One region of the Bradyrhizobium sp. CB82 genome, then DNA from elsewhere that is predicted to be linked to it. Evidence: riboswitches for the same ligand, from Rfam matches in the RefSeq annotation. Region 1 holds a riboswitch; each other region holds the start of a gene.
The links. Region 1 has a riboswitch for cobalamin ahead of QA640_RS06575 (TonB-dependent receptor). Riboswitches for the same ligand answer to the same signal wherever they lie in the genome.

Region 1 (6,054 bases):
CGGGCGCGATCCAGCAGCGCGTCCAGTTTCATTCGCGATTGACAGTCTGCCACATAGATCCGGCGCCCACGCACGGAGAACTCACTGTCAAAGACCTTTGAGGCCTTACCGCTCACAGCCAACACTGAGCCGTCTCGATCGAGCAAAATTGCGGGGTGATTTATCAAATCGAGCGCAATGAGGACGCTCGAGTACTCCTTAGGAGTCATCGCCGGCTGGTAGATAGGGACGCTTCCCTGGCGCGCATCGAGCATTTGAGACCCAACAAATCAGTTGGCGCGCGTCTCCGCCAAGCTTCACATGGCTGAAAGCGACACCAATGTCGGCATATTGTGTCAACTCTTAGTGAAACGCAGCGCTGGGGACAGTCCCATTTGGGATGTTCGCGGAATACTCTCTCATCCAGATAGAAGACGGATAGACGACGGATCGTATGATCATGGCGCGGTTGGGCCACGGCCACGCAGGAAGCAAGCACTTCTGCTCCGCAGAAAGTCAGCGACACTCAATTTGAGGATCGCCGTTATATAGATCGGCATCTATCAGCCTCAAACGCCGCTCAGCGCCCAAGGTCTCGCTCGACCGTTTCGTCGAGGGTCCCCGGAAACTTCGAGCATCTCGATCATGTTCGGCCCGGGTGCATTGCCTCAAAGAAATCAAGCGAGATCGTCTAAGACACCAACGCGCGTCATGCGAAAGCAAGATCGCACCTCACATGGGAATGCGGCACGATCGACCAGCTCCGTCAACTGTCGGATCTCTCTTTCGCGATCGGTTGCCACGGTTAAGGCAAATTCTTGAGTGCAGAGGCCGCTCCGCCTCGTCCTCAAGTCTCTTCCCCCACAGAGTCGACCCGCAGCTTTCGTTTCCCTCCGTCCCGGGCGATATTATCGCCCCTCAAAGTCGAAGTTCGCCGATTTCTGGGCCTACATTTCAGAAATTCTGCGTGCGATGGAGGCAATGCGCAGTCTTTTCGCGCTACCGAGCATCAACCTTGGCCGGCAAGGCACGAGATGCGCTCTGAGCTTCCCAACAAGCGCGCTGGACAATACAGCATACAGCATGGCGTTTCAGGCTTGAGCTTTGCCTGGATTCTTGCGGTTGCCTACTGCCCTCCAAAACCTGCTTTCGCGCCTCGCGCTCTATTGGCCTCACATTCCAGAACCATATTTAAACAATTGCGCGGCTGGAAATCCAAGAAGGTTGGGAGCCATATCAAGGGCCACCGCCGGCGCAATCCGAGCGGCCAGCCTATGACGTACTGGTGCAGGTGAAGGCTCTTAAATCCTTCCACCGCGCTGGATGCGGCGGCAAACTCTCGCACGATGTCGCGCAGTCGCCCGCGGCTGGGCTTGTAGCTGCAAGTTTCCGCCTGCATCCATAGCGGCCTTAACCACGAACTCGCCTCTTTGCCCAACCCGGACATTTCGCGCCGGTTATTATCTCGCTCGGTGGACCTGCTCGGCGAACAACTAAAGGATGCTCTGCTTCAGGGAGGGATTGACTCCGCGCCTCGCCAACTTCTACGGTGACAACCGACGGTTCCCCTCACGGGGATCAAAAGGGAATGCGGTGCGGGGATTTCCCTCATGCCGCGGCTGCCCCCGCAACTGTAAGCGGCGAATCTTTCGTCATAGGCCACTGGGAAACTCGGTCCTGGGAAGGCGACGGAAGGTTAGGACCCGCGAGCCAGGAGACCTGCCGTCAGCCGTGGTCACACGCGAAAATGTCGGTCGGGGAGTACAGACATTGCTTTCACCTTGCGTAGATCCGACTACGTCCAGGTGAGACCTCGTTCGCTGTGACGTGCCACCGACGTCATGCCGAGGTCTATTCGTGTTTCCCATTATGCCGAGGCGGCTGCGCGCCGACCTGCTTGCTTTCACCTTCCTTCTTACAGCTCTGCCGTTCGGGACTTGCACTGCTAAGGCACAGCAAGTTCACCCGATTCAAAACCTGCCGCCGGTCGTGGTCCGTCCGCCCCAAGAACGTGCGGCAAGGCCGGGCCGCCCGGACGGCAAACGTTCCGCCACGGCGTCGCGGTCGCAGTCAAAGCCGGCGGCAACGCCTCGCGCAGTACCGACGGTCGCAGGCTCCGACGGCTCGCCGTCGACGCTCAAGTTAACTGAGCAGAATACGAGCGCGAGCCGCCTCAGCCTCACGCCGCTGCAAACACCTGCCAGCGTCGAGACAATTACGTCGCAGACCATCGAGGATCGTGGCCAGCATAGCGTCACCGATGCCGTGGCCCAGAATGCAGCGGGCTTCACTGCAAGCCCCGCCCCCGGCAACGGCGGTCTCTCCTTCAGCACTCGCGGTTTCGCCGGCAGCAATTCGGTGATGACACTGTACGACGGCACACGCCTCTACGTCGGGGCTGGAACCGTGACCTTTCCGTTCGACACCTGGTCGGCGGAGCGCATCGAGGTCATGCGCGGGCCGACCTCTGTGCTCTACGGCGAGGGCGCCATCGGTGGCATCATCAACGTGATCCCGAAGAAGCCGATTACAACGACCTACAACGATGCCGAAGCGTCACTCGACAGCAACATGGCGCGACGCCTTGCCGTGGATAGCGGTGGTGCGATCGATCCCAACATATCCTATCGCCTCACAGCTACCGGCAACATGTCGGACGGCTGGGTCGATCGTGACAAGACGTCCAATCTGGCGATCTCTGCAGCGGTGCGGGTGCAGGCCGCCGACAATCTCGCGTTCACTCTGTCAGAGGACTACGGCAACCGAAGCCCGTCGCGCTACTTCGGGACCCCCCTGATCAATAGCGCTATCGACGACAGGCTGCGATTCAAGAATTACAACGTGCTCGACAGCGCGATCCACTATGAGGACAACTGGACGCAGTTCAAGACCGAATGGGACGTCGCGGACGGCATTACGGTCCATGACACACTTTACTACCTGACCAGCCATCGGCACTGGCGTGACGTTGAGAGCTATGCGTGGAATCCCGCTACCCAACTCATCACGCGGACCAACTATATCGAGATTTTTCACGACCAAGCGCAGGCCGGCAACCGGATGGACGCGACGTTTCGCGGCCATGTGCTCGGCCTTGCGAACGAGTTCGTCGCCGGTTTCGATATCAACAGGATCGACTTCACTCACACCAACAATTCGCCCTATGGCGGGACATCCTCGGTCAGCCTCGATGCCGTCGACCTGGGTTATTTTTCGACCACGACGACGCCGACCACTCCTGGCTACAAGGCAATCGTCAATCAATACGCGCTGTTCGCCGAGGACCGATTGTCGCTGACCGACAAGCTGTCCCTCGTGAGTGGCGTGCGGTTCGACCAGCCGGAGGTCGGCCGCAGCGACTACAAAACACCGGCGAATAGTTTCGATACCGCGCTGTCGGGCACGAGCTGGCGCACCGGCGCGGTGTACACGCCGATTCCAAACCTGGCGTTCTACGGGCAGTATGCGACGGCCGTCGATCCCGTCACAAACCTGATTTCGCTACCGGCGACGCAAAAGACCTTCCAGCTCGCCGCCGGCAAACAAATCGAAGTCGGGGTCAAGCAATCGTTTTGGGGCGGTCGCGGCGAATGGACACTGGCAGGCTACCAGATCGTCAAGAACAATCTTCTGGTCCCCGACCCAAGCAATCCTGCCGGTGTCGCATTGCAGGTCGGCCAGCAATCATCGCGCGGGGTCGAGGCCTCGATTGGTCTTGCCCCGAATGACGGCTGGCGGATAGACGCCAATCTGGCGCTGCTGCAGGCGAGATACGACAATTTCAGCCAGATGGTGAGCGGCAAGATCGTGAGCTACGCAGGCAATATTCCGAGGAATGTGCCGGAGCAGGTATCGAACGTCTGGGTCACGTGGGACTTCGCCTCCAACTGGTCCGTCTATGGCGGCGTTCAGATCGTGGGCCGAACTTTTTCGGACGATGCCAATACCCTTCGGCGTCCCGGCTATGCAGTCGTCAATGGCGGGATCCGCTGGAAGCCGGATGCGCGCACCACCGTCGCCTTCCGACTCTATAACCTGTTCGACACTGTCTATGCGACCTCGGCGCCTTACGCCGGGCAATGGTTGCTGGGCATGCCGCGCACGGCCGAGTTGTCTATCAATGTGAAGTTCTGATCATGCAGCGGACATTGATCGGCCGAGGACGGCGATGGCTCTACATCACCCATCGCTGGATCGGCATTGCGACTTGCCTGTTGTTTGCGATGTGGTTCGCCTCGGGAATCGTCATGATGTACGTGGCGTTCCCGCAGCTCACCGACCGCGAGCGATGGGCGGCACTGCCGGAGATCGCCTGGAACCAGGTGCGCGTGGCGCCCGATCAGGCCATGGCGATCGTCGGTATCGCACACTATCCACGTGATTTTCGTCTCGTCATGCTCGACGACGCCCCGGTCTATCGGCTGCTCGCTTGGGACGGCACGCGCAAAACGATATCGGCCACGGACGGTCGCCAGATCGATGGTATCGCACCCGAACAGGCGCTGGCGATCGCCAGCCATCATCCGAATGCGACGCATCCGCAGATGATCGGCACGACCGAACGCGATCAGTGGAGTGTCACCGCGCGTTACGATCCCCTGCGGCCGTTTTTTCTGGTGTCGCTCGGGGACAAGGATGGAACCGAGCTCTACGTCTCAACGCGGACCGGGGAATTGGTGCTGGATACCACACGACGCGAGCGGATCTGGAATTGGCTCGGCGCGATCCCGCACTGGATCTATCCCACGGTTCTCCGGCAGGACGGGGCGACGTGGCGGCAGGTGGTGCTCTGGATCTCCGGCATTTGCCTGGTCGTCGCGGTGACCGGTTTCTGGATCGGCATTCTGAGGCTGCGGTTACGCCCCCGCTATGCCCGGGGCACTGTCACCCCCTATCGTGGCTGGATGGCCTGGCATCACATTACCGGACTGATTGGTGGCCTATTCATCCTGACCTGGATGTTCAGCGGGTGGTTGTCGCTCAATCCGGGCGAGTATTTTTCGGCCCGAGGTCCGACCCGGGACATGGCCGTCCGCTATGCCGGGCACGACCTGCCGCAGATCGCCGCGAGGCTTCCATCGATGCCGCCGGGGGCGGTCGAAACACGCTTTGTCTGGATCGGTGGCCATCCGCTCATGGTCCTCACCGATCGCAATGGCCGCGCGACCACGGCCGATCCGGCAAGCGGCGCTGCGATGGCGCTTTCCGATGAGGAGATTTTCGCCGCCGCCGGCCGTCTGTTGCCAAACGCTCTGCTGACCGCGCGTCTTCGCCTCGCGCAGTTCGATGCCTATTGGTATCCCCACCACAGCGAACGCGCCCTGCCGGTGTTGCGTGTGGGCTTCGACGACGCGGCCGAGAGCTGGTTCTACATCGATCCGCATAATGGCGACATTCTCGCCCGCATTGACAAAAGTCGGCGCGCGTATCGCTGGCTATTCAATGCCCCGCATAGCCTCGATTTTTCACCGCTGCTGCGCTTTCGCCCGGTCTGGGATATCGTGACCGTGCTGTTATCGCTGATCGGGACGATCGTCTCGACGAGCGGCATTGTCATCGCTTGGCGACGACTGCGCCGGCGATTCCGCTGGAGCGACACGAGAAACTCACCTGGTCAGTCGGCCTGTTCTGTTCCGCGGAAATGTGCCAAGGCGTGACTCAATCGGACCTTCTTTCAATGGCATTGCCGGAATGCCGGCCACCCTGTAAACGAGGCCCGCACCGTTGCCGGCCGTCTTTCAGCGGCCGCCTGCAGCGGGCCTGTAGCTCAATGGTTAGAGCCGGCCGCTCATAACGGTCTGGTTGCAGGTTCGAATCCTGCCGGGCCCACCAGTAATTTCAGGGGGGGAGGGGGCGGGGCTCGACAGATTCGGACTGCGCCGCGATCCAGCGCGACTTGGCGGATATGCGCCGCATTCCGTTGGCGAATGTGAGATAAGAGCAGCGAACGTTACCTCAAGTTGCACCAAATTACATGATCTTTAAGCGAATCTTTTGGGGCTTCAATATGAAGAGACTTCTGGGACTTCTGCTCATCGTCCAATGCTTGTTGTTTTCCGCCGAGGCCATGGCGCA
Region 2 (6,054 bases), 4.4 Mb from region 1:
TCGACGCCGCGATGTTTGATGCCGTCTGGTCTCGCATTGTCCCGGGCACGCGGCTGGTGGCCCATGCCGTGACGCTGGAGACCGAAACTTTGCTGGTCGAGCTAAACCAGCGCCATGGCGGCGAATTGATGCGGGTCGAGATCGCGCATGCGGAGCCGCTTGGCCGCTATCGCTCCTGGGAGGCGGCGCGGCCGGTCGTGCAATGGAGCGTGGTGCGATGAAGGTCGCAGGGCTTGGCTTTAAGCACGACGCCACGCTCGCCGCACTGCGCGAGGCACTTCTCGCCGCCGGCGGTGTGGAAGGTCTCGCGGCTGTTGCAACCGTCAGCGACAAGGCGAACAGCGCAGCGCTGAAGTTGCTGGCGGGCGAATTGAACGTGCCGATCAAGGCGATTTCCGCCGACATGCTCGCCGGCATCGCGACTCCGACCCAGTCAAAACTCATCAAGGACAAGTTCGGCACGGGATCGGTGGCGGAAGCCGTCGCGCTCGCGGCTGCGGGCCGTGACGCGCGGCTGATTGCGACCCGCGTGGTCTCGCAGGACCGGACCGCGACCGCGGCGATAGCGGAAGGAGACGGCGAATGACCGTGCATTTCATTGGGGCAGGGCCGGGCGCCGCCGATCTCCTCACTCTGCGCGGGCGCGATCTGATCGCGGCCTCGCCGGTGTGCCTCTATGCGGGCTCGCTCGTGCCTGAGGGCGTGCTGGCGCACTGCCCGAAGGGCGCGCGGATCGTCAACACGGCGCCGCTGTCGCTCGACGAGATCGTCGTCGAGATCGCCAACGCGCATGCGGAAGGCAAGGATGTCGCGCGGCTACATTCGGGCGACCTCTCGATCTGGTCGGCGATGGGCGAGCAATTGCGCCGCCTGCGCGCGCTCGACATTCCCTTCACCGTTACGCCGGGCGTGCCGTCGTTCTCCGCTGCTGCCGCAGCGCTCGAGGCTGAACTGACTTTGCCGGGGCTTGCGCAATCGGTGGTGCTGACGCGCACGCCGGGGCGGGCGAGCGCAATGCCGGAGGGTGAGAAGCTTGCTGCGTTCGCCGCGACCGGAGCGGTGCTCGCGATCCATCTCTCGATCCATCTGCTCGACAAGGTCGTCGCCGAGCTGACGCCGCATTATGGCTCCGATTGTCCGGTCGCGATCGTCTGGCGCGCGAGCTGGCCCGACCAGCGCATCGTCCGCGCGACGCTCGCCACGCTTGATGCGGCCGTCGGTGCCGAGCTCGAACGCACCGCGCTCATCCTGGTCGGCAGGACTCTCGGCTCGGAGGAATTTTCCGAGAGCCGCCTTTACGCCGCCGACTACGATCGCCGCTACCGGCCGTTCGGTCCTGCGCCGCGCTTTCCGGAGGTGTCGTGATGGCGGCGGGGCTCGTCATCTCGGCGCCGGCCTCCGGCGTCGGCAAGACGACGCTGACGCTGGCGCTCGCCCGCGCCTATCGCGATCGCGGCCTCAAGGTGCAGTGCTTCAAAAGCGGCCCCGACTACATCGATCCGGCCTTTCATGCCGCGGCTACGGGGCGCGCCTCCGTCAACGTCGATAGCTGGGCGATGGATCGCACGACGATCGAACATCTCGTCAGCCGGGGTGCGACCGCAGATCTCGTGCTGGCGGAGGGCTCGATGGGCCTGTTCGACGGTGTCGCCGCGCGCGGCGTCTCGGGCACCGGCGCCACCGCAGACATCGCCGCGATGATGGGCTGGCCGGTGCTGCTCGTGATCGATCCGTCCGGCCAGGCCCAGACGGCCGCCGCGATTGCGACCGGCTTGCGGGATTTCCGTAGCGGCGTGCGCCTTGCCGGCGTCGTGCTCAACCGCGTCGCGAGCCCGCGGCATCAGGATCTCGTACGGCGGGCTTTGGCCGATGCAGGCATTGCCGTGTTCGGCGCGCTGCCGCGCCATGCCGAGATCAGCCTGCCGAAGCGGCATCTCGGCCTGGTCCAGGCGGAAGAGCAGGCGGAGATCGGCGGCCTGATCGCGGAGGCTGCGCGCTTCGTCAGCGAGCACGTCGATCTCGACGCCGTGCTGGGCGCAGCCTGTGCATGGCCGGCGCAACCTGCCCCGAACGGGCTCAACGTCAGGCCGCCGGGCCAGCGCATCGCGCTGGCGCGCGACGCCGCGTTTTCCTTCGTCTATCCGCATATGCTGGAGGCCTGGCATGCAGCCGGTGCGGAGATCCTGCCTTTCGCGCCGCTCGCCGACGAGGGACCAGATGCAACCGCCGACGTGTGCTGGCTGCCTGGCGGCTATCCGGAACTGCATGCCGGCCGGCTCGCGGCGAATACGCGCTTTCGCGAGCGCTTGGGCGCCTTTGCCGAGACGCGGCCGGTCCATGGCGAATGTGGCGGCTACATGGTGATGGGCGCCGCCTTGACCGATGCCGAGGGCGCGCGGCACGAGATGCTTGGCCTCTTGGGCCTTGAGACGAGCTTTGCCAAACGTCGCATGCATCTCGGCTACCGTCTTGCCGAGCTCGCCGCCCCGATGCCGGGACATCAGCCTGGCGTGCGCCTGCGCGGCCATGAATTCCACTATTCGACGATCATTGCGCAGCCCGATACGCCGCTCGCGGTCGTGCACGATGCGACCGGCGCGGTCGTTGCCGAGACCGGATCGCGCCGCGGGCGTGCAACGGGTACTTTCTTTCATCTGATTGCGGAGGACCGGTGAGCGGCTTCGTCTCCTTCGTCTCCGCCGGTCCCGGCGATCCCGAGCTTTTGACGCTCAAAGGCGCCGCGCGGCTGCGCGAGGCCGACGTGGTGCTCTATGACGATCTTGCATCCGGTGCGATCCTCGAGCTCGCCCGGCCCGGCGCCAATCTCGTGGCGGTCGGCAAACGCGCCGGAAGGCCCTCGACCAAGCAGCAGCACGTCAACCGCCTGCTGGTCGATTACGCGGCGACCGGCGCGCGCGTGGTGCGGCTGAAATCCGGCGATGCCGGAATCTTCGGCAGGCTGGAAGAGGAGATCGAAACGCTGCGGGTGGCCGGGATCGGCTACGAGATCGTGCCCGGCGTTACCTCGGCCTGCGTCGCGGCAGCGCAAGCCGGCATCCCCCTGACCCGTCGGAACACAGCGCGCCGGGTACAGTTCGTGACCGGAGCCGATGTGACCGGGCAGTTGCCGCAAAATCTGAACTGGGCGGCGCTGGCCGACCCCGATGCGACGACGGTCGTCTATATGGGCCGGCGCACGTTCCCGGATCTTGCCGCGAAGCTGATCGCGCAGGGGCTTGCTCCGGAGACGCCGGCGCTGTTTGCGGAATCACTTGGCCGCGCCGATGAGCGGCTCGTCCGCACCACGATCGCCAAGCTCGCCGAAGAGCTCGCGCAGGCCGTGCCCGCGGCCACAGCCGCCGTTATCCTGTTTGGCGCACTGGCGGGAGAATCGTCATGATGATGCCCGTTGCAGCCGTTCTGCCCTTGACGCCCGGCTTGCGAAAGAGGCACACAAGAGGGGCATGGTGCTCGATGCGGCGCAAAGCGCCGGAGCATAATCGGGAATGGGGGTGGGCGGACCCAGTTGCGGCGCCCCAAACCCCAGCCGCCCCCGCGACTGTAAGCGGTGAGGGGCTCCGATCCGCCACTGGGCCGCAAGGCTCGGGAAGGCCGGAGATCCCCTTCGATCCGCGAGCCAGGAGACCGGCCCTGCACGTTTGGACGCCAAGGCCGTCGGGTGTGACGGCAGGAAGGACTTGAACCATGCATATCGAACCGGGAATCGTGACGGGCGCCAAGCTCGTGTTGAGTTACGCAACCAGCATCGCCGCCGGCGGCGTTGCGCTGAAGCTCGCGGCCGAGACCGTGCGCGAGCAGGGCATCAGCTCGTTCGCTCTACGGTCGGCTGCAACGACCGCGCTGGTCTTCACCTTCTTCGAGATCCTGCCGCACTTCCCGGTCGGCGTCTCCGAGGTGCACTTCATCCTCGGCTCGACCTTGTTCCTGCTGTTCGGCGCGGCACCGGCGGCCTTTGGTCTCGCGCTCGGCCTCTTGCTGCAAGGCCTGTTCTTCGTGCCGACCGACCTACCGCAATATGGCATGAACGTCACCACGCTGCTGGTGCCGCTGTTCGCCATCCAAGCGCTCGCTACCCGCATCATTCCTCGCAACACCGCCTATGTCGACCTGCAGTATCGCCAGGCGCTGGCGCTCTCGACGGCGTATCAGTCCGGCATCATCGCCTGGGTTGCGTTCTGGGCGATCTATGGCGCGGGCTTTGGCGCTGCGAACCTTGCCAACATCGCAACCTTTGCCGCGTCCTATGCGCTGGTGATCGTGATCGAGCCGCTCGCCGATCTCGCGGTGCTGGCGCTGGCAAAGTCGCTGCGTGGCGTCACCGCGCCCGGTCTCGTCACCCCGCGCCTGCACGACGCAGCGTAGGGATGATTTGAAGGGCGGCCGTCATGGTCGCCCTTCACACTCGTGATGGTCACGCTTTCCCTGATAGGCATCGGTTGCGGCGATCCCGAGCAGCTCACGCTCGCAGCGATCCGTGCCATCAACGCGGCCGATCTCGTTTTGATCCCGCGCAAAGGAACGCAGAAGTCCGATCTTGCCGAACTACGGCGGACGATTTGCGCTGATTTGCTCACCAACAAGCAGACACGTATCGCGGAGTTCGACTTGCCGGTGCGTGACGCCGGCGAGGCTGATTACCGCAAGGGGGTCGATGACTGGCATGATGCGGTCGCCGCGACGTGGTCGCGGGCGATCTCGAGCCATCTCGGACATGATGGCCGCGTTGCGCTGCTGATCTGGGGCGACCCGTCGCTCTATGACTCGTCTTTGAGGATCGCGCGGCGGCTTGATCCTTTGCCCGCGATCGAGGTCATTCCTGGCATCACCTCGATCCAGGCGCTGTGCGCGGCGCATGCGCTGCCGCTGAACGATATCGGCGAGCCTTTCTTGGTGACGACAGGGCGGCGACTGCGCGAGGGCGGCTGGCCCGACCGCGTCGACACCGTGGTGGTGATGCTCGATGGCGGCACGGCGTTTCAGTCACTCGATCCGGAAGGGCTGCAGATCTGGTGGGGCGCCTATCTCGGCATGCCCGATCAGATCGTCATGTCGGGTGCATTGGCCGAGATCGGCCCACGCATCGTCGCGGTACGGCGCGAGGCGCGCGAACGGCACGGCTGGATCATGGACAGCTACATTCTCAAACGCAGTACGTGACACCAGCGCTGTCGCATGAACGGAGGCAGGACGACATGCTCCCCAATTGGGTCTACGAGAAATGCCCGGGTATCTCTGCCGCGCACCGCGAGGCGGCGATGGCGCGGCAGGCGCAACTGACCAAGCCGACAGGCGCGCTCGGCCGGCTCGAGCAGGTCGCGATCGATCTCGCGGGCCTGCAAGAGACGGAGCAGCCGCGCGCCGCGCGCGTGCCGATCATCGTCTTTGCCGGCGATCACGGCATCGTCGCCCAGGGCGTGTCCGCCTATCCCCAGGAAGTCACGATCGCGATGATGTCGAATTTCGCCGCGGGCGGCGCTGCGATCGCGGTCCTCGCGCGTGAATTGGGCTCAAGTCTCGAGGTCGTCGATGCCGGCTCGCTGGCGCAGTCGCCGGTGCCGGGGATCGTCGCGGACAAGCCGCGCTGCGGCACGCGCGATTTCAGTGTGGAGGCTGCGCTGGAACCGGCGGAGCTGGCTTTTGCGTTCGACTGTGGACGGCGTGCAGTCGCACGTGCGGCGGTCGAACAACCTGATCTTCTGATTCTCGGCGAGATGGGCATCGGCAACACCACGACCTCGGCGGCGATCGCGGCGAGCCTGCTCGGCGTGAGCGCCGACGAAATCGCAGGCAGCGGCACCGGTGTCGATGCTGCGGGTCGCGCGCGCAAGGCGCGCGTGATCGACGAAGCGCTCGCCCGGCATGGCCTGACGAAAGCCGGCACATCGCCCGAGCAAACGCTCCGCACGGTCGGCGGCCTCGAAATCGCTGCGATCTGCGGGGCGATCATCGCGGCTGCGCAGCGGCGCATTCCGACCTTGATCGACGGCTTCATCGTGTCGGTCGCCGCGCTGGCGGCCGCGCGCCTCAATCCGT
Region 3 (6,054 bases), 4.4 Mb from region 1:
GCGATGCAAATCGCCATCGCTCGCCCAATGCCGGCTGGCCGGAAGCGGCAATGGCCGGTGCGCTCGGCGTGCGCCTGAGCGGCCCGCGCAGCTATCATGGCGCCCTGACCGAGGAGCCCTGGCTGAACGCGGGCGGGCGCGATCCGCTCGCCGCCGATATCGGCCGGGGATTGCGGCTCTATATTCGCGCGATGCTGCTGCTCGGTGGCTTGCTCGCGGCACTGGCGTTGATCTAACGAGGCGGCGATGCGCGAGCATGGTGGCAATCTCGACACTGCGATGCAGCGGTTCGGCGGGCGCATCGAGGACTGGATCGATCTGTCGACCGGCATCAACCGGCAGCCTTATCCGGTGGGCGTGATCGAACAGAGTGCATGGACCGCGCTGCCGTCGCGATCCGAAATCGAAGAGCTGCACGAGGCCGCGCGGCAGACCTATGCAACCCAAGCGCCGCTGCTCGCCATGGCCGGCGCGCAGGCGGCCATCCAGTGTCTGCCGAGTTTGTCGCGTAAGGGCCGGGCGCGCATTCTCGCGCCGACCTACAACGAATACGCCGGGGTGCTTTCTTCCGCTGGCTGGGATGTTGCCGAGGTCACCAATCTCGACGCGCTCGCAGGCGCCGATCTTGCCATCGTCGTCAATCCCAACAATCCCGACGGCCGGCGCCATGAGCGGGCTGACCTCCTAGCACTGCTGCCATGCGTCGGCCGCCTTATCATCGACGAGAGCTTTGCAGATGCGCTGACGCAGCTGTCGCTCGCGCCAGAGGCGGCGGGGCGAGGCGGTCTCCTCGTCCTGCGCTCGTTCGGCAAGTTCTATGGGTTGGCCGGTTTGCGTCTTGGCTTCGTGCTCGGCGCGGAAGGGGACATTGCTACGCTCTCGGCGATGGCAGGGCCGTGGCCGGTTTCGGGTGCTGCTATCGCCGTCGGTCGGCGTGCGCTGCTCGATCGCGAATGGGCCAGCGCAACGACGGCGCGGCTCGGCCACGACTGCGTACGGCTCGACGCCCAGGCGACGGCACAAGGATGGCGGCTGATCGGTGGCACGCCGCTGTTCCGGCTCTACGATGTCGGTGATGCACTTGCTGCACAGGACAAGCTCGCGCGCGGCCGGATCTGGTCGCGCGTCTTCAGCGGGCAGCCGGGGTGGTTGCGTCTGGGTCTGCCGGGCGATGAGGCGGAATGGTCGCGCCTTGCATCGGCGCTCGCCCGCTGACGCTCAGCGCGCCAGCGCGAGCAGGCCTTCGACATCAAGATGGGTCTCGATGTGATCGGCGAGCGCGTCGAGCGCACTCTCGACCCTGGCGCCGTATGGCTGGTCCGTCGCGGGAATGTCGAGCTGCGCGAGGAAGGCCCTGCGAAAACCGTCCGACGTGAACAGGCCGTGCAGATAGCTGCCATGCACACGGCCATCGCTGGAGATCGCGCCTTCCGGCGCGCCGTCGAGCATCGCGAAGGGACGCGCGCGATCCGGTCCATCGGTGTGGCCGATGTGAATTTCGTAAGCGTCGATTGCTTCGCTGGTCCCGCCATGGCGCGCCGTCACGCGCGTGAGCGTTTTCTTGGGCGACATCACCGTCGTCACATCCAGAAGGCCGAGGCCGGCTGTCTCTCCGGCCGGCCCCTCGATGCCCTTGGGATCATCCACACTGCGACCGAGCATCTGATAGCCGCCGCAGACGCCCAGCACATGACCGCCGCGACGGTGGTGTGCGAGGAGATCGATGTCCCACCCTTGCGTGCGCAAGAAGGTGAGGTCGCCGCGCGTCGATTTCGAGCCGGGGATGATGACGAGCCGTGCGTCGCCGGGGATCGCCTCGCCCGGGCGGACCATCACGAGGTCAACATTTGGCTCGAGCTTGAGCGGGTCGAGATCGTCGAAATTGGCGATCCGCGACAGCGCCAGAAACGCGATCTTGCATCGGCCGGGCTTTCGCGCCTCGCCCAGTCCCAGTGCATCCTCGGCCGGCAATTCGCCGGCGCGGGTAAACCAGGGTAGCACGCCAAAACCGCGCCAGGATGTCTTGTCCTGGATCAGCCGGTAGCCGTCATCGAACAGCGCGGGATCGCCGCGGAACTTGTTGATGACAAAACCATGGATCATCGCGGCATCGTCAGGATCGATCACGGTCTTGATGCCGACCAGTTGCGCGATAACGCCGCCGCGGTCGATGTCGCCGATCAGCACGACGGGAACGTCGGCCTTGCGGGCAAAGCCCATATTGGCGATGTCGGCCCGGCGCAAATTGACTTCGGCAGGGCTGCCGGCGCCTTCGACCAGGACGAGGTCGGAACGCGCCTTCAACCGTTCAAAACTTTCGATCACTGCGCCCATCAGTGAAGGTTTCATTGCCGCATAGTCGCGGGCGCGTGCCGTCGCGAGGCGTTTGCCCTGCACGATGACTTGCGCTCCGACATCGGTCTCGGGCTTGAGCAGAACCGGATTCATGTCGGTGTGCGGCTCGACGCCGGCGGCGACCGCCTGGAGCGCCTGCGCACGGCCGATCTCGCCGCCATCGACGGTCACGGCCGCATTGTTCGACATGTTCTGCGGCTTGAAGGGGAGCACGCGCAGGCGCCGGCGCCTCGCAGCGCGCGCAAGGCCCGCAACGACGAGCGACTTGCCCACGTCCGAGCCCGTTCCCTGAATCATCAATGCGCGCGCCATCCGAACTCTCAGAACTCGACGCCGGCTTGCGCCTTGATGCCGGAGCGGAACGGATGTTTTACCAGCGTCATCTCGGTGACGAGGTCGGCGATCTCGATCAGCTCGTCCTTGGCGTTGCGCCCGGTGAGGACGACATGCGTCAGCGGCGGCTTCTGCAATTTCAGAAAGTCAACGACCTCGGTGATATCGAGATAGTCGTAGCGCAGCGCGATGTTGATCTCATCGAGCACGACCATGCGCAGGCGTTCATCCGATATCAGCTCTTTCGCCTTCTCCCAGCCCGCCTTGGCCGCAGCGATGTCGCGGGCGCGGTCCTGCGTCTCCCAGGTAAAACCTTCACCCATGGCGTGGAACTGGCAGAGGTCGCCAAAGTGCCCGGTGAGCAGGCGGCGCTCGCCGGTATCCCAGGCACCCTTGATGAACTGGACCACCGCGCAGGGCAGGCCATGCGCGACACACCGAACGATCATGCCGAAGGCGGAGGAGGATTTGCCCTTGCCCGCGCCGGTATGGACGATGATCAGGCCCTTTTCGCCGCTCTTGGTCGCCATGATCTTGTCGCGGGCGACCTTCTTCTTCGCCATCTTCGCGGCGTGCCGGGCGTCGGTTTCCTCCACCGCTGGGGTATCCGGTTCAGGCGTCATCTGACGTGGTCCTTCGGCTTGACAAGTGGCGGCCATGGGCAAATGGTGGGCCAGCGTTGGTTCCTGTCCTACGACAGGCGAAGAGGGAATGCGATAGGGCTCGAATCGGAAAGATTCGTGTTCGAAAAGCAGCCGCCCCCGCGACCGTGACCGGAGAGATGCCCGAAGCCACTGATCCCCCTTGGGGATCGGGAAGGCGGGGATCGAAGGGAAAAACCCTGCTCCGCAAGCCGGGAGACCTGCCAGCGCGCACGTTTTGGACCGGCGGACGGGGTGTTCCGCGACGGGGAAACGGATCCTCTCCTCGAGCGGTTCGTGCGCCTCATCGCCTCCCGCAGATATCCTGGAAGGGGCGATGGCCGTCACACTTCACGTTTGCATCACCTGCCGCGCTGGCCAGACGCTCGGCGAAGGCGAAACCACGCCCGGCGCGCGGCTGCATGCCGCCATCCTCGACGTCGGTGTGCCCCAGGGCGTCAACCTGGTTCCCGTCGAATGCCTGTCGGCCTGTAGCCAGGGCTGCTCGGTTGCACTCAGTGCGCCCGGTCGATGGTCCTATGTCTACGGGCGCCTGTCCGATGCCAATGCGAGCGACGTCATCGCAGGCGCTTCGGCTTACGCGGCCGCGCCCGACGGCATCGTGCCATGGCGCAGCCGTCCCGAAATCTTCCGCAAGCAATCGCTTGCCCGCATTCCCCCGATTCCCGTCGTGCCGGAGGCCGCCGAATGAACACGCTCGCAAAAGTCCCGGTCACGGTCGTCACGGGCTTTCTGGGATCAGGCAAGACGACACTGATCCAGCATCTGATCACCAATGCCAACGGCAAGAAGCTCGCGGTGCTCGTCAACGAATTCGGCAGCGAAGGTGTCGATGGCGAGATCCTGAAATCCTGTGCGGATGCCAATTGTCCTGAGGAGAACATCGTCGAGCTCGCCAATGGCTGCATCTGCTGCACCGTGGCCGACGATTTCATTCCGGCGATGGAGCAGCTGCTCGCACGTCGGGTGAGGCCGGACCATATCCTGATCGAGACCTCGGGACTGGCCTTGCCGAAGCCGCTGCTTAAAGCGTTCGACTGGCCGGAGATCCGCTCACGGATTACGGTCGATGGCGTGATTGCGCTGGCAGATGCCGAGGCGGTCGCAGCCGGACGCTTTGCGCCGGACCCGGATGCGGTGGAAGCACAGCGCGCGGCGGATGAGAATCTCGATCACGAGACGCCGCTGTCGGAGGTGTTCGAGGACCAGATCGCCTGCGCCGATATCGTGCTCTTGACCAAGGCCGATCTTGCAGGCGCGGCGGGGCTCGAAGCAGCCAGGGCGGCGATCGCCGCGGAGATCCCGCGTCCGGTGCCGATGCTGCCTGTCGTCGACGGCGCAGTCGATCTGCGCGTGATCCTCGGCCTTGAAGCGGCGGCCGAAGACGATCTCGCTGCCCGCCCCTCGCATCATGACGGTGAGGACGAGCACGAGCACAATGATTTCAACTCCGTCGTGATCGATCTGCCTGAGGTCGTCGACGTCGAGGCGCTGATCGCCTCAGTGCAGCGGCTGGCACGAGAGCAGAACGTGCTGCGGGCCAAAGGCTATATCGCCGTCAAGGGCAAGCCGATGCGGCTGTTGCTGCAATCGGTCGGCGAGCGCGTGCGGCACCAGTTCGATCGGCCCTGGGGCGCGCGCCCCCGGCAATCCAAGCTGGTCGTGATCGGAGAGCAGGGCGACATCGACGAGGCCGCGATCAAGGCAGGGCTTGGAATGTCAGGGCTTGGGATCTGATGCACGTCGTCTTCCGCGAGAGCCGCGGTCTGGAGGAGACCGCGACGCCCAGGGACATCGGCCAGGACCCGGCCGATCTCGTGGTACTCTCGTTCTCGGATTCCGATCTCGTCGCGTTCGCGGCCGGATGGCGGCGGGGGCGCGCCGCGCTGCCGTCGCTGCGGCTCGCTAATCTCGCCGAGCTGCGCCACCCGCTGTCGGTCGACACCTATATCGAGCGAACGCTGTCGCGAGCGCGCGGCATTTTGGTCCGCCTGATCGGCGGCGAGTCCTATTGGGCCTATGGGCTCGCGGCCCTCCAGCGACTGGCGAAGGAGCGCGGCATCGCGCTCGCCGTGTTGCCGGCGGATGGCCGCGACGATGAACGGCTCGATGCGTTCTCGACCTTGCCGGTCTCGACGCTCAGACGGCTGAAAGTGCTCTGCGACAAGGGCGGACCGGTCGCCGCACAAGCCGCGATCGCGCAGCTTGCGCTGGCCTCGGGTCTCTATGCGGGGCCCGTGGTTGGTGAGATCGAGGTCCCCGAGATCGGTTTCTACGAGCCGGTGCGCGGTGTTGTCTGGGCGCTGCCCGACCCCGACGGAAGACCTCGCGCACTCGTTACCTTTTACCGCTCTTATCTCACGGCCGCCGATACTGCGCCGGTCGATGCGCTAATCGCAGCGCTCCGCGAGAGAGGCTTCGATGCCTGGGGCGTGTTCGTCACGTCACTGAAGGCGCCCGGCGTCGCCGATTGGCTGCGCGCGCACCTTGCGCAATATCCGCCCGCGGCCATCGTCAATGCGACCGCGTTCTCTGCAGTTGGCGACGACGGCGCGACGCCGTTCGATGCCGCATCGTGTCCGGTCTTCCAGGTCGCGCTCTCCACGGCACGCCGCGAAGACTGGGCCGAATCGGTCCGCGGCCTCTCGCCGGGCGATCTTGCGATGCATGTCGTGCTGCCGGAGGTCGACGGACGCGTGTTTGC

Region 2: it holds a riboswitch for cobalamin, as region 1 does, so the genes downstream of both, QA640_RS28180 (energy-coupling factor ABC transporter permease) here and QA640_RS06575 (TonB-dependent receptor) in region 1, are expected to answer to the same signal.
Region 3: it holds a riboswitch for cobalamin, as region 1 does, so the genes downstream of both, QA640_RS28245 (DUF1636 domain-containing protein) here and QA640_RS06575 (TonB-dependent receptor) in region 1, are expected to answer to the same signal.

What each region holds. Positions count from the first base shown of each region.
Region 1 is NZ_CP121650.1:1,377,992-1,384,045, reverse strand. It holds gene QA640_RS06580 (hypothetical protein) at 1-254, opposite strand, end outside; cobalamin riboswitch at 1,523-1,721, shown strand; gene QA640_RS06575 (TonB-dependent receptor) at 1,837-4,113, shown strand; gene QA640_RS06570 (PepSY domain-containing protein) at 4,116-5,636, shown strand; tRNA gene QA640_RS06565 (tRNA-Ile) at 5,736-5,811, shown strand.
Region 2 is NZ_CP121650.1:5,772,588-5,778,641, reverse strand. It holds gene cbiE (precorrin-6y C5,15-methyltransferase (decarboxylating) subunit CbiE) at 1-221, shown strand, start outside; gene QA640_RS28200 (cobalamin biosynthesis protein) at 218-586, shown strand; gene cobM (precorrin-4 C(11)-methyltransferase) at 583-1,365, shown strand; gene QA640_RS28190 (cobyrinate a,c-diamide synthase) at 1,365-2,675, shown strand; gene cobA (uroporphyrinogen-III C-methyltransferase) at 2,672-3,400, shown strand; cobalamin riboswitch at 3,449-3,669, shown strand; gene QA640_RS28180 (energy-coupling factor ABC transporter permease) at 3,706-4,383, shown strand; gene cobF (precorrin-6A synthase (deacetylating)) at 4,429-5,178, shown strand; gene cobT (nicotinate-nucleotide--dimethylbenzimidazole phosphoribosyltransferase) at 5,214-6,054, shown strand, end outside.
Region 3 is NZ_CP121650.1:5,785,858-5,791,911, reverse strand. It holds gene cbiB (adenosylcobinamide-phosphate synthase CbiB) at 1-236, shown strand, start outside; gene cobD (threonine-phosphate decarboxylase CobD) at 247-1,215, shown strand; gene QA640_RS28255 (cobyric acid synthase) at 1,219-2,667, opposite strand; gene cobO (cob(I)yrinic acid a,c-diamide adenosyltransferase) at 2,676-3,311, opposite strand; cobalamin riboswitch at 3,352-3,573, shown strand; gene QA640_RS28245 (DUF1636 domain-containing protein) at 3,667-4,041, shown strand; gene cobW (cobalamin biosynthesis protein CobW) at 4,038-5,087, shown strand; gene cobN (cobaltochelatase subunit CobN) at 5,087-6,054, shown strand, end outside.